One region of the Enterobacter sp. SA197 genome, then DNA from elsewhere that is predicted to be linked to it. Evidence: predicted binding sites of a transcription regulator. Region 1 holds the regulator's gene; each other region holds the start of a gene.
What was found. Region 1 encodes PhoB, which activates phosphate uptake and scavenging genes when phosphate is short. Its sites were predicted from a motif close to CTGTCATAAAACTGNCNNAT; they were not measured.

Region 1 (3,212 bases):
CCCAGCACTTTGAGGGCGCCATCGACCACAAATTCCAGTTCGTGCTTATTGTGGCTTAAGGTTTGCGCTTCTCTCTCTACCACCCGTAGCATCATCGGCACATCAATGATTTCATTGGGCGGCGTAATTGGCGCGGCTTCGATTTTTGAAAGCGTTAGCAATTGCTTTACCAGACCTTCCATCCGCGAGGTTTGCTCCCGCATGGTATGCAGCGCTTTTTCACGCGGCAGCCCTTCCAGCGTCTGCTCCTGCATCATTTCCAGATAGCCCTGTAAAACCGTTAACGGCGTGCGCAGTTCATGGCTGACGTTAGCAAAGAAATTACGTCGCGCCCCTTCAAGCTGATGCATCTGCGTTACATCACGCGCCACCATCAGCAGCTGCTGCTCGCTGTAAGGCATCATGCGCATTTCGAGATGACGGCCATTGTTCAGCACCAGGTTCAATGGGCGATCGAACTGTTTTGCTTTGTAATAGCGGGTAAATTCCGGGTAACGCAGGAGGTTGAGGATGTTTTGCCCGTTATCATCCGGCCAGCGTAAATTGAGAAGCTGTTGGGCAAGACCGTTACACCAAAAAATGGCGCCTTCCTCCGTGGTGAGCACCACGGCATCCGGTAATGACTCCGCACCGCTGCGAAAACGCTTAATGAGATTACCCAGCTCACGGCGCCGTTTTTTATTACGCATCTGCATCTGATGCAGACCATAAAGCAGTGGCTCCCAGCTTCCGGTGCCCGGCGGCGGGGTCATGCTTTTATCGACCCATAACCACCAGGACAGACGCATTAAATTCCAGAAATGCCAGGCCAGTAAGCCGGTAACGGCCACCAGTAAAAACCAGGGCAGATAACCGAAGAATGCGCCAAGCAGCGCAGCAGGTAGACAACATAGGATGAGTTCGAGTACCAGCCTTTTCCATGACAGCCGTTCGAGCACGCGTCACACTCCTGTCAGATTTCAGAAACGGGTCGAGAACCGATAACCCGTGCCGCGAACGGTCTGCACCATACGATCGTGGCCGCTGGTTTCCAGCGCTTTTCGCAAGCGGCGAATATGCACGTCCACCGTGCGATCTTCTACGTACACATTGGTACCCCAGACGTGGTTGAGCAGTTGCTCGCGGCTGTAGACGCGTTCGGGATGGGTCATAAAGAAGTGCAACAGCTTAAACTCCGTCGGCCCCATGTCCAGCGGATTTTCACCGGTCATCACGCGATGCGAACTCGGGTCGAGGCTCAGCCCCTGCATTTCGATAACTTCTTCTACCGCCATCGGCGAGATACGGCGCATGACCGCTTTGATACGCGCGACCAGCTCTTTAGGGGAAAAGGGTTTGGTGATGTAATCGTCGGCACCGGTTTCCAGGCCACGCACACGGTCTTCTTCTTCGCCACGCGCGGTCAGCATCATCACCGGTATTTCCCGGGTCATGGCCTCACGCTTGAGGTGTTTAATAAACTGGATGCCAGAGCCGCCTGGCAACATCCAGTCCAGCAAAATCAGGTCTGGCCAGGGTTCATTCAGTTGGTTCACCGCGCTGTCATAATCTTCCGCTTCGACAGGTTGAAAGCCGTTTTGCTCAAGCACGAAACAGACCATCTCACGAATGGGAGCTTCATCTTCTACGACCAGAATGCGTCTTGCCATAATTTGCCCTGTTTAATTAAAGTCATCAGTCAATCGCGGCGCCAGTATGCGTCACTTTTGTGACAGATTTATGAAACAAATGACCAACAGATGACGCATCATTTCGTTATATGACAGCAGCTAAGCGCTTTCGCTGGCGGCTCATAGGCCCTTGAATGTTATAATCCCGTTTACGCTTTTTTGCCACGGAACCGCTATGCGCATCATTCATACCTCGGACTGGCACCTCGGTCAGAACTTTTACAGTAAAAGCCGTGCCGCAGAGCACGACGCTTTTCTCTCCTGGCTCCTGATCACCGCGGAAGAACATCAGGTCGACGCGATTATTGTCGCAGGTGACATCTTTGATACCGGCTCGCCCCCCAGTTATGCGCGCGAACTCTACAACCAGTTTGTGGTGAAGCTGCAGAGTACCGGCTGCCGGCTGGTGGTGCTGGCAGGTAATCACGATTCAGTTGCCACCCTCAATGAATCAAAAGATATTCTGGCCTGGCTGAAAACCACCGTCGTGGCCAGTGCGGGAAGCGCCCCATTCTATTTACCGCTGCGCGATGGTACGCCTGGTGCGGTGTTCTGCCCGGTACCGTTTTTACGTCCGCGCGATATCGTCACCAGCCAGGCAGGGCTATCGGGGCAGCAAAAGCAGCAGCAGCTGTTAAGGGCCATTACCGATTATTATCAGCAACAACATGATGCAGCCTGCGTACTTCGCGGTGATAAAGCCATTCCCATTATTGCCAGCGGCCATCTCACCACCGTCGGGGCCAGCAAGAGCGATGCCGTGCGCGAGATCTACATAGGTACCCTTGACGCCTTCCCCGCACAGAATTTCCCCCCTGCCGATTACATCGCATTAGGCCATATTCACCGGCCACAAAAAATTGGCGGACATGAGCATATCCGTTACTGCGGATCCCCTATCGCCCTCAGCTTTGATGAAACCGGCAAAAACAAATATGTCAATCTGGTGACCTTCAGCGAGGGAACACTGAGCGAGGTGACTCCCCTGGAAGTACCAGTGACTCAGTCACTTGGCGTCATCAAGGGCGATCTTGATGCCATCCGGCAGCAGCTTGAACAGTGGCGGCATCATGATGCTGCGCGTCCTGTCTGGCTTGATATTGAAATTGCCACCGACGACTACCTCGGCGATATGCAGCGCAAAATTCAACAGCTGACGGCCGAATTGCCCGTCGAGGTGCTGCTGGTCCGCCGCAGTCGGGAACAGAGGGATCGCATTCTCGCAGGCGAGCTACGCGAAACGCTGAGCGAACTGAACGTTGAGGATGTCTTTGCCCGTCGCCTGGCACTGGAAGAGCTTGATGCATCGCAGCAGAGCAGATTACAGGCGCTGTTTAGCGAAACACTGCATGAATTACATCAGGAGCATGATGCATGAAAATTCTTAGCCTGCGCCTGAAAAACCTCAACTCCCTGAAAGGGGAGTGGAAGATTGATTTCACCGCCGAGCCTTTTGCCAGCAATGGGTTGTTTGCCATTACCGGGGCGACGGGGGCCGGGAAAACCACTCTGCTGGATGCCATTTGTCTCGCGCTGTATCAC
Region 2 (3,212 bases), 1.5 Mb from region 1:
TGATATTCGTCACGCCGTCTCACCAGTATCCACTCGGCTGTGTGATGAGCCTGGAACGGCGTCAGCGTCTGCTGGCGCTGGCGCGGCAGACGGGGAGCTGGATTGTGGAAGATGACTATGACAGCGAGTTTCGTTTCTCCGGCCATCCGATACCGGCGCTGCAGGGACTGGTGGATGACGCGCCGGTTATCTATACGGGTACGTTCAGTAAGACGCTCTATCCGGGGCTTCGTCTGGGCTATCTGGTGCTGCCACGTCCGTTAATGCAGGCGTTGAAAACCGCGCATACGGAGCTTTATCGCGGCGGGCGCTTACCGGACCAGGAGGCGCTGGCGTTGTTTATCAGCGAAGGGTATTACACGGCCCATATTCGTCGCATGAGGCTCCTTTATTCCCGTCGACGAGCACGGCTGGCAGGCCTGATTGTCGGGGCATTGGGTAAAGAGGCGTTGAGCGAGTTTAACGATAACGCGGGTCTGCACCTTGTGTTATCTCTTCCTGAAGACTGTGATGATGTCGCGCTTGCCCAACGGGCGAATGAGCGGGGCATTCTGGTGCGCGCCCTTTCACGCTATTACGCGGGCGACAGACCGATGAAAGGACTGCTGATGGGATTTGCAGCAATGGAAGAAGAGGAGATGGGCGCGGCGTTTGAGCTGTTGCTGGCCTGTATAGAGAAACCGACGTTATAAGGTGCCAGAAAGCAAAAAGCCGGGTCGCTTTCGCTTAACCCGGCTCCTTGATGCGCGCGTGATTTACGCTTCGATGGCCGCACGCAGTTTTTTCATGGCGTTCTTTTCAAGCTGACGCACACGCTCAGCGGAAACACCGTAACGGTCAGCCAGTTCCTGAAGCGTGGACTTATTGTCGTCGTCCAGCCAGCGGGCGCGGATAATATCCTGACTACGTTCGTCAAGACCTTCCATTGCATCCGTCAGTTTATTCGCGGCCTGCTCTTCCCAGTTATCGTCTTCAATGCCGTCAGCAAAGTTAGAAGATTTATCCTGCAGGTAAAGCACCGGCGCAACTGCATGGCTTTCGGAATCGTCGTCGGAGGACATATCAAATGCCATATCCTGCGCCGACATACGGGATTCCATCTCACGCACATCTTTGCTGCTGACGCCCAGCTCGCGGGCCACCATTTCTACTTCATCCTGATTAAACCAGCCCAGACGCTGCTTAGTTTTACGCAGGTTAAAGAACAGCTTACGCTGCGCCTTAGTGGTAGCAACTTTCACAATGCGCCAGTTACGCAGCACGTACTCATGAATTTCGGCTTTGATCCAGTGCACGGCGAAAGAGACCAGACGCACACCCACTTCCGGGTTGAAACGACGCACGGCTTTCATCAGGCCGATATTGCCTTCCTGAATCAGGTCGGCCTGCGGCAGGCCATAGCCCGAATAGTTACGAGCAACATGAACAACAAAGCGCAGGTGTGACAGGATCAGCGTCTTAGCTGCTTCCAGATCGCCCTGGTAATGCAGCTTTTCAGCCAGTGCCCTTTCTTCATCAGCCGTCAACATCGGCCATGCTTTAGCGGCCCGGACGTAAGACTCCAGGTTACCAACAGGGGCTAAAGCTAAAGATTGCATTTCTTTGGTCATTCAAATCCTCTCAATTTACATCCAACTGGCGGCGGTCTGTCCCCATCAGGCAACAAACATGCCAGCGTTAATGAGCAACGAGAATATCATCCACTCTTGTATCAGACAGTGATTTTATCCACAAGTTCCGGGTCGGGTTGTGAATAAATTAGGCACAAAATGTGACATAAGTATGAAAAGCCGGGGCAGGAAAAGGGAGATATGAGTTATACGCTTTCCCTGCTACGGGAATACTGCATTGCAGGGAAAGAGTATATCAGAGATTTTTTACTGTGGAGTAAAGTGACGTAAATGTTGCACAGTTGCAAGCCAGGCGGCCACCCATCCAATCATTGAACACACCAGTAAAAGGAGTAAACACTCGTCAAACGAGAGGCCGCTAAGCTCAAACTGCGTGCCAAACACCTTTGCCACTTCCGTCACGGCTGATGAGAGGCGCATCACCAGAATCTCAGAAAGAATGAGGGAGAGAAACGCGCCGCTGAAACCGAGAAGGGCTCCGCCATACAGGAAAGGTCGCAGAATAAAGCCGTCCGTTGCGCCAATCAGTTTCTGCACGTTAATGGTGTCACGACGGGAAAAGATGCTCAGGCGCACGCTGTTACCAATGACGAGGAAGACGGCCGCCACCATCAGCACACCGATCATCGCGGACACACGCCCCACCAGCCCCGTTAGCGAAGCCAGACGAGCAAACCAGCTGTCATCCATACGCACTTCATCAATGCCGTGCAGTTGCGAAATGCGATCGCGCAGGGTATTGAGTGAGTTAGTGCTCTGAAAGTCCAGTTTCGGGACCACAACGGCAACAGCGGGCAGCGGATTTTCTTCCAGCATATCCAGCGCGCCGCCAAAACCTGACCAGTTACGGAACTCCCCCAGCGCATCCTCACGGGAGAGGTAGTTGACCTTCTCCACCCCCTGCTCTGACTGTAACTGCCCGACAACCTGCGCCGCCGCATCATCGTCCAGCGACTTATCGAAGTAAACGGTGATTTGCGGAGAGGGATAATACTGAGATGCAGCCTCATTGACGTTTTTGTAAACCATGTAGCAGACGCTTGGCAGCGTCAGGGAGATGGCAATGACCATCACCGTCAGGAAGGTCGCAAATGGCTTACTTTTTAGATCCTGCAATGCCCCCTGGAAGGCGTAGCGTACCTGCTCGTTAAACACATTGGTTTTACGGGAGTTCGGTTTGGGTGGTGTTTTACCCCGGCGCGGGGCATTACGACCCGCCTCGCCCGGCCCGCCTGCCGATTTACGCAAGCGATCTAATTTGCTGCCAAACTGCCGGATTTGATTGATTGCGTCGCGCTTATTCACCCGCCAGGCCTCCATGCAAGTGGCCATCGCTCAGGGTCAGCATGCGGTACGAACGACGGGAGATAAGCCCCAGGTCGTGCGTTGCCATTAACACTGTTACCCCAACACGATTAAACTCCTCAAAAAGACGTAAAATCCCCTCGGAGAGGGCTTCGTCCAGGTTACCGGTTGGTTCATCTGCCAGTAGCACTGCAGGCTTGTTGACCACCGCACGGGCAATCCCCACGCGCTGCTGCTCACCCCCGGAAAGTTGAATCGGGAAATTTCTCGCTTTGT
Region 3 (3,212 bases), 1.1 Mb from region 1:
CAAAGCTGACCGGCACTGCTATCAGCAGGGCAATAAACGAAGTGACCAGCGTGCCGTAAATCGGCACCAGTGCACCAAAAATTTCGTTGGGTGCATCCCACTCTTTCGTCCACAGGAAGGAGAAACCAAATTTCTGGATACTCGGCCAGGAGGAGAAAATCAGCGACACGATAATGCCACCGAGCAGCAATAGCACAATCAGCGCAGCCAGTCTTACCAGCGCGCTGAATATCATGTCACCTTTTTTGCCCGGAGGGCTAAAAGCCGGCTTGGTTGCAGCCATATATCACTCTTTAAGTTTGGGCCAGGAAGCGCGCATTTTATCGTGCTTCCTGGCTAACGTAATGCCATACCCTGGATAATTCGCGCTACAGCCACTACTGCTGCCGCGCGAAGTGATGACGGGTATTTAATACAGCGCTTTACCGCTGCTGTCCTTCACGTTGGTTTTCCATGCTGCGCGAACCTGCTCAACAACGCTTTCTGGCAGCGTTGCGTAATCCAGTTCGTTGGCTTGTTTGCCACCGTTTTTGTAAGCCCAGTCAAAGAACTTCAGAACTTCAGCACCCTGCTCAGGTTTTTTCTGCTCTTTGTGCACCAGGATGAAGGTAGTGGAGGTAATCGGCCACACGTCTTCGCCTTTCTGGTTGGTCAGGTCCTGCGCGAAGGATTTGCTCCAGTCGATGTTTTTCGTCGCGTTGGAGAAGCTCTCTTCAGTCGGAGAGACCGGCTTGCCATCAGCAGAAAGCAGCTTGGTATAAGTCAGGTTGTTCTGCTTAGCGTAGGCGTATTCAACGTAACCGATGGAGCCTGGCAGACGCTGAACAAATGCAGCGATACCGTCGTTACCTTTACCGCCAAGACCCGTCGGCCAGTTAACGGTAGAGCCAGCGCCGATAGAGGATTTCCACTCTTCATTCACTTTTGCCAGGTAGCTGGTAAAGACGAAGGAAGTACCGGAACCATCAGCACGACGCACGACGGCGATGTTCTGAGAAGGCAGTTTTTTACCTGGGTTCAGCTTAGCGATTGCTGCGTCATCCCATTTTTTGATTTTGCCAAGGTAGATATCGCCCAGGGTTTTACCATCCAGCACCAGCTCACCCGATTTGAAACCTTCCAGGTTAACGGCCAGCACCACGCCACCGATAACGGTAGGGAACTGGAACAGACCTTCCTGAGCCAGTTTATCGTCAGCCAGAGGAGCATCAGACGCACCGAAATCAACGGTGTTAGCAATGATCTGTTTTACGCCGCCAGAGGAGCCGATACCCTGGTAGTTTACTTTACTACCGTTTTCTTTCTGGTATGTATCAGCCCACTTGGCATACACCGGCGCCGGGAAAGTTGCACCCGCACCCGTCAGACTTGCAGCGGCATTAACTGCAAAAGCGCTCAGAGAAAAGGTCGCGGCGACAACAGTTGCGACAGTGGTACGCATAACGTTCATAATGTCTCCTGCTAGGAATCGTAAATCGTTGTTTAGTGGCTACGATGAGCAAAATAGGACACTTTGATGACAGTTATATGCAAGGATTGTTACTGTTTGATGACAATGGCCATTAAAGTCGGAATGCGAGTAAAAATAGTTGCAGCATCATGGGGATGCTGAAGTTGATGACGTTTAGTTTTCAATAAGGTTTTAGTTTTGTGACAGTTAAAACGTAGTTGATGCGCTGAGAATGTCACCCGTTAGCGTTGAAAAAAAGAGGTATCTCGCCAGCCGGTGAGATAAAAAACGCCCCGGCTGGCGGGGCGTTTGAGGCGTTACTCGACCGTCACAGATTTGGCGAGGTTTCGCGGCTGATCCACGTCCGTGCCTTTAATCAGCGCAACGTGATAAGCCAGCAGCTGTAGCGGTACGGTGTAGAAAATCGGCGCAATCACTTCATCAACGTGCGGCATCTCAATGATGTGCATATTGTCGCTGCTGGTAAAACCGGCATCCTTATCAGCAAAGACATACAACACGCCACCGCGCGCGCGCACCTCTTCAATATTGGATTTTAGTTTTTCCAGCAGTTCGTTATTGGGCGCGATCACAATCACCGGCATGTCGTCATCAATCAACGCCAGCGGGCCATGTTTCAACTCACCTGCCGCGTAGGCTTCAGCGTGAATGTAGGAAATCTCTTTCAGCTTCAGTGCCCCTTCCAGCGCAATCGGGTACTGATCGCCACGCCCGAGGAACAGCGCGTGATGCTTGTCGGAGAAATCTTCCGCCAGTTGCGCAATGCGTTTGTCCTGCGACAGCATTTGCTCAATGCGGCTCGGCAGAGTCTGAAGACCGTGAACAATCTCATGCTCCACGGAAGCGTCCAGCCCTTTAAGGTGGGCCAGTTTTGCCACCAGCATCAACAGCACCGTGAGCTGAGTGGTAAACGCCTTGGTGGAGGCCACGCCAATTTCCGTACCCGCATTGGTCATGATGGCCAGATCGGATTCGCGCACCAGTGACGAGCCCGGTACGTTGCAAATTGTCAGCGATCCCAGATAGCCCAGCTCTTTGGAAAGACGCAGCCCTGCGAGGGTGTCTGCCGTTTCACCAGACTGAGAGAGCGTGATCATCAGGCTATTGCGCCGCACTGCGGATTTGCGGTAGCGGAACTCAGAGGCAATCTCCACATCGCACGGCACGCCCGCCAGCGACTCAAACCAGTAGCGGGAGACCATCCCGGAGTTATAAGAGGTTCCGCAGGCAATGATCTGAATATGTTCAACCTTACTCAGCAGTTCATTAGCCTGGGCACCCAGCTCGCTTAAATCCACTTCACCGTGGCTGATTCGCCCGGACAAGGTATTTTTAATCGCGTTCGGCTGCTCATAAATCTCTTTTTGCATGTAATGACGATAAGCGCCTTTGTCGCCCGCGTCATACTGCAAATTAGATTCAATCTCCTGGCGTTTCACGCTGGTGCCGGTGTTATCAAAGATGGAGACAGAGCGGCGCGTCACTTCGGCAATATCACCTTCTTCAAGGTAAATAAAACGACGCGTTACGGGCAGCAGAGCCAGCTGATCGGAGGCGATAAAATTCTCGCCCATGCCTAAACCGATAACCATCGGACTACCTGAGCGCGCAGCCAGCAGCGTGGACGGATCACGGGAATCCATGATCACCGTACCGTAGGCACCCCGTAGCTGAGGGATAGTGCGCAGCACCGCGTCGCGCAGCGTCCCACCCTGTTCAAGCTCCCAGTGCACAAGGTGAG
Region 4 (3,212 bases), 2.3 Mb from region 1:
TACCTGTTCCGCGACGGCTCCATGATTGGCCTGAATAAAGACATTCTCTGGCAGTACATTGAGTACATCACTAATATCCGCATGCAGGCGGTCGGTCTGGATCTGCCGTTCCAGACCCGCTCTAACCCCATTCCGTGGATCAACACCTGGCTGGTATCTGACAACGTGCAGGTTGCCCCACAGGAAGTGGAAGTGAGTTCCTATCTGGTCGGCCAGATCGACTCTGAAGTCGATACTGACGATCTGAGCAACTTCCAGCTCTGATGACACGCGTAACCCTGCGTCTGACGGGCACTGAGCTTCAGTGTCAGGAAGAGCACCCTTCTCTGCTGGTGGCGCTGGAGTCACACCGGGTGACGGTAGAGTATCAGTGTCGTGAAGGCTATTGCGGTTCGTGCCGCTGCCGCCTGGTCTCAGGCCAGGTGGACTGGCTGACTGAACCGCTGGCCTTCATCCAGCCGGACGAAATTTTGCCCTGCTGTTGCCGGGCAAAAGGCGATATTGAGATTGAGATGTAAAAAAGGGCCTTTCGGCCCTTTTTTATGACGTTACTGACGCTTCGTCGCTACCTGCGCATGGTGTCTGCGCTCACCGATCATGACCACTATCAGCAGTAGCACCGCCAGGATACTGCCGCCGATCATCACCATAAAGCCGCCGTCCCAGCCGAAGAAGTCGACCGTGTAGCCGACGATGGCGCTGGCCGCCACCGACCCGCCAAGGTAGCCAAACAGGCCGGTAAAGCCTGCGGCCGTTCCGGCCGCTTTTTTCGGTGCCAGCTCAAGCGCATGCAGGCCAATCAGCATGACCGGGCCGTAAATCAGGAAGCCGATGACAATCATACAGGCCATGTCCACGTGCGGATTGCCCGGCGGGTTAAGCCAGTAAACCACGGTGGCAATGGTCACCAGCGTCATAAAGAAGACGCCTGTCGCGCCACGGTTGCCCCGGAACACTTTATCGGACATCCAGCCGCAGAGTAAGGTGCCAGGGATCCCGGCATATTCGTAGAGGAAATAGGCCCAGGAGGACTTATCCAGCGCGAAGTGCTTAACCTCTTTAAGATAGGTGGGTGACCAGTCAAGAATGCCGTAACGCAGCAGGTAAACGAATACGTTAGCGATGGCGATATACCACAGCAGACGGTTCGGGAAGACGTACTGCATAAAGATCTGCTTCGCCGTCAGCTCCTCTTCCGCTTTGTCACTGTAATCGTCCGGATAATCGTTTTTGTACTCTTCAATCGGCGGCAAGCCACAGGACTGCGGCGTGTCACGCATCATGGCAAAGGCAAACAGCGCCACGATGATCGCGCCGAATGCTGGCATATAAAGTGCCGCCCGCCAGTCGTTAAACCAGGCCATCCCCAGCAGGAACAGCAGCGGTGGAATACCGCCGCCCACATTGTGCGCGCAGTTCCAGACAGAGACTATCCCGCCGCGCTCCTTCTGCGACCACCAGTGCACCATGGTGCGCCCGCAGGGTGGCCAGCCCATGCCCTGAAACCAGCCGCACAAAAATAGCAGAACAAACATTACAGCGATGCTGGAGGTGGCCCAGGGCACAAAGCCCATAAACAGCATGACGGCAGCGGCAAGAATCAATCCGGCCGGAAGAAATACCCGCGGATTCGAGCGATCCGACACCGAGCCCATGATGAACTTGGAAAATCCGTAAGCAATGGAGATGCCGGACAGCGCGAACCCCAAATCCCCACGGGAGAACCCCTGCTCCACCAGATAGGGCATCGCGAGAGCAAAGTTTTTGCGTACCAGGTAATAGGCAGCGTAACCAAAGAAAATGCCCAGGAAAATCTGCCATCGCAGGCGTCGATAGAGAGGATCAACGTGTGCAGGGGCAACTCTCTCCCGATGCGCTTCAGGTCTGAAAATACTCAGCATATTAGCCTCCGTGGCGTGTATTTCTCGTTATTTATTACTGTCATGAGTGAAAACGAAACTACGGTATGTTTCTGCGGCCCTAATAGTAAGGAAAGTCTAATAAGAAAAACGCAACTGTCGCTGTTTATGTTACAGAATTATGACAAAGCTCCAGGTTCACGCAGCAAACGTCCTTTTCATTTTCGTTTTTTGTTCGAATATGCGCGATATCAAACAAACCACAGTGCCAGTGTGGCTAAATGTGAAAAATGATTTCGCGGTGGAAGGACTGGACGATGAGCAACGTAAATGACTTCGATGTCATCATCATTGGCGCAGGGGCGACCGGGGCCGGGATCGCCCGGGACTGCGCCCTGCGGGGTCTGCGGGCGGCGCTGGTTGAACGCCATGATATTGCCACGGGTGCAACGGGCCGCAACCACGGTTTACTGCACAGCGGCGCACGTTATGCAGTGACGGATAACGAATCCGCACGGGAGTGCATCGCAGAAAACCAGATCCTCAAACGTATTGCCAGCCACTGCATTGAACCGACCGGCGGGCTGTTCATCACGCTGCCGGAAGATGACATGGCGTATCAGCAGCGCTTTATTGCTGCCTGTCAGAAAGCAGGCATCAATGCAGAGGCCATTACGCCTGAAGCAGCAATACGCATTGAACCCAGCGTCAATCCGACGCTGACGGGCGCGGTACGCGTACCGGACGGCACCGTCGACCCCTTCCGTCTGACCGCCAGCAATATGCTCGATGCACGTGAACATGGGGCAGTGATCCTGACCGGGCATGCGGTCTGCGGTCTGATTCGCCACGGAGACCGGGTGTCTGGCGTGCAGCTGCTTCACCCTCAGTCTCACGACGTTTATGCCCTGCATGCGCCGGTGGTGGTGAACGCTGCCGGGATTTGGGGGCAACAGATTGCGGAATACGCCGATCTGCGCATCCGTATGTTCCCGGCGAAGGGTGCCTTACTCATCCTCGATCACCGCATCAATCAGCAAGTGATTAACCGCTGCCGCAAACCGGCTGACGCCGACATACTGGTACCGGGCGACACTATTTCTCTGATTGGCACCACCTCCACCCACATTGATTACCGGGACATCGATAACACCCGGGTCACGCCGCAGGAGGTGGATATTTTACTGCGCGAAGGGGAGAAACTGGCCCCCCGCATGGCGCAAACGCGCATCCTGCGCGGCTACGCCGGCGTCCGTCCGCTGGTCGCCAGTGATGATGATCCAACCGGACGTAACGTCAGTCGCGGCATTGTTCTGCTCGATCACGCTGCGCGTGACGGTATGGAAGGGTTTA

Region 2: rpoH (RNA polymerase sigma factor RpoH) is a predicted target of PhoB. The motif match lies at 1,770-1,789, and genes of this name have one in related genera.
Region 3: pstS (phosphate ABC transporter substrate-binding protein PstS) is a predicted target of PhoB. The motif match lies at 1,504-1,523, and genes of this name have one in related genera.
Region 4: glpT (glycerol-3-phosphate transporter) is a predicted target of PhoB. The motif match lies at 2,028-2,047, and genes of this name have one in related genera.

Annotation. Positions count from the first base shown of each region.
Region 1 covers NZ_CP096393.1:1,108,945-1,112,156, reverse strand. The annotation lists gene phoR (phosphate regulon sensor histidine kinase PhoR) at 1-938, opposite strand, end outside; gene phoB (phosphate response regulator transcription factor PhoB) at 960-1,649, opposite strand; gene sbcD (exonuclease subunit SbcD) at 1,846-3,048, shown strand; gene sbcC (exonuclease subunit SbcC) at 3,045-3,212, shown strand, end outside.
Region 2 covers NZ_CP096393.1:4,659,265-4,662,476, forward strand. The annotation lists gene pdxR (MocR-like pyridoxine biosynthesis transcription factor PdxR) at 1-692, shown strand, start outside; gene rpoH (RNA polymerase sigma factor RpoH) at 756-1,610, opposite strand; gene ftsX (permease-like cell division protein FtsX) at 1,878-2,936, opposite strand; gene ftsE (cell division ATP-binding protein FtsE) at 2,929-3,212, opposite strand, start outside.
Region 3 covers NZ_CP096393.1:5,000,365-5,003,576, forward strand. The annotation lists gene pstC (phosphate ABC transporter permease PstC) at 1-283, opposite strand, end outside; gene pstS (phosphate ABC transporter substrate-binding protein PstS) at 410-1,450, opposite strand; gene glmS (glutamine--fructose-6-phosphate transaminase (isomerizing)) at 1,768-3,212, opposite strand, start outside.
Region 4 covers NZ_CP096393.1:3,366,350-3,369,561, forward strand. The annotation lists gene nrdB (class Ia ribonucleoside-diphosphate reductase subunit beta) at 1-264, shown strand, start outside; gene yfaE (class I ribonucleotide reductase maintenance protein YfaE) at 264-518, shown strand; gene glpT (glycerol-3-phosphate transporter) at 549-1,901, opposite strand; gene glpA (anaerobic glycerol-3-phosphate dehydrogenase subunit A) at 2,177-3,212, shown strand, end outside.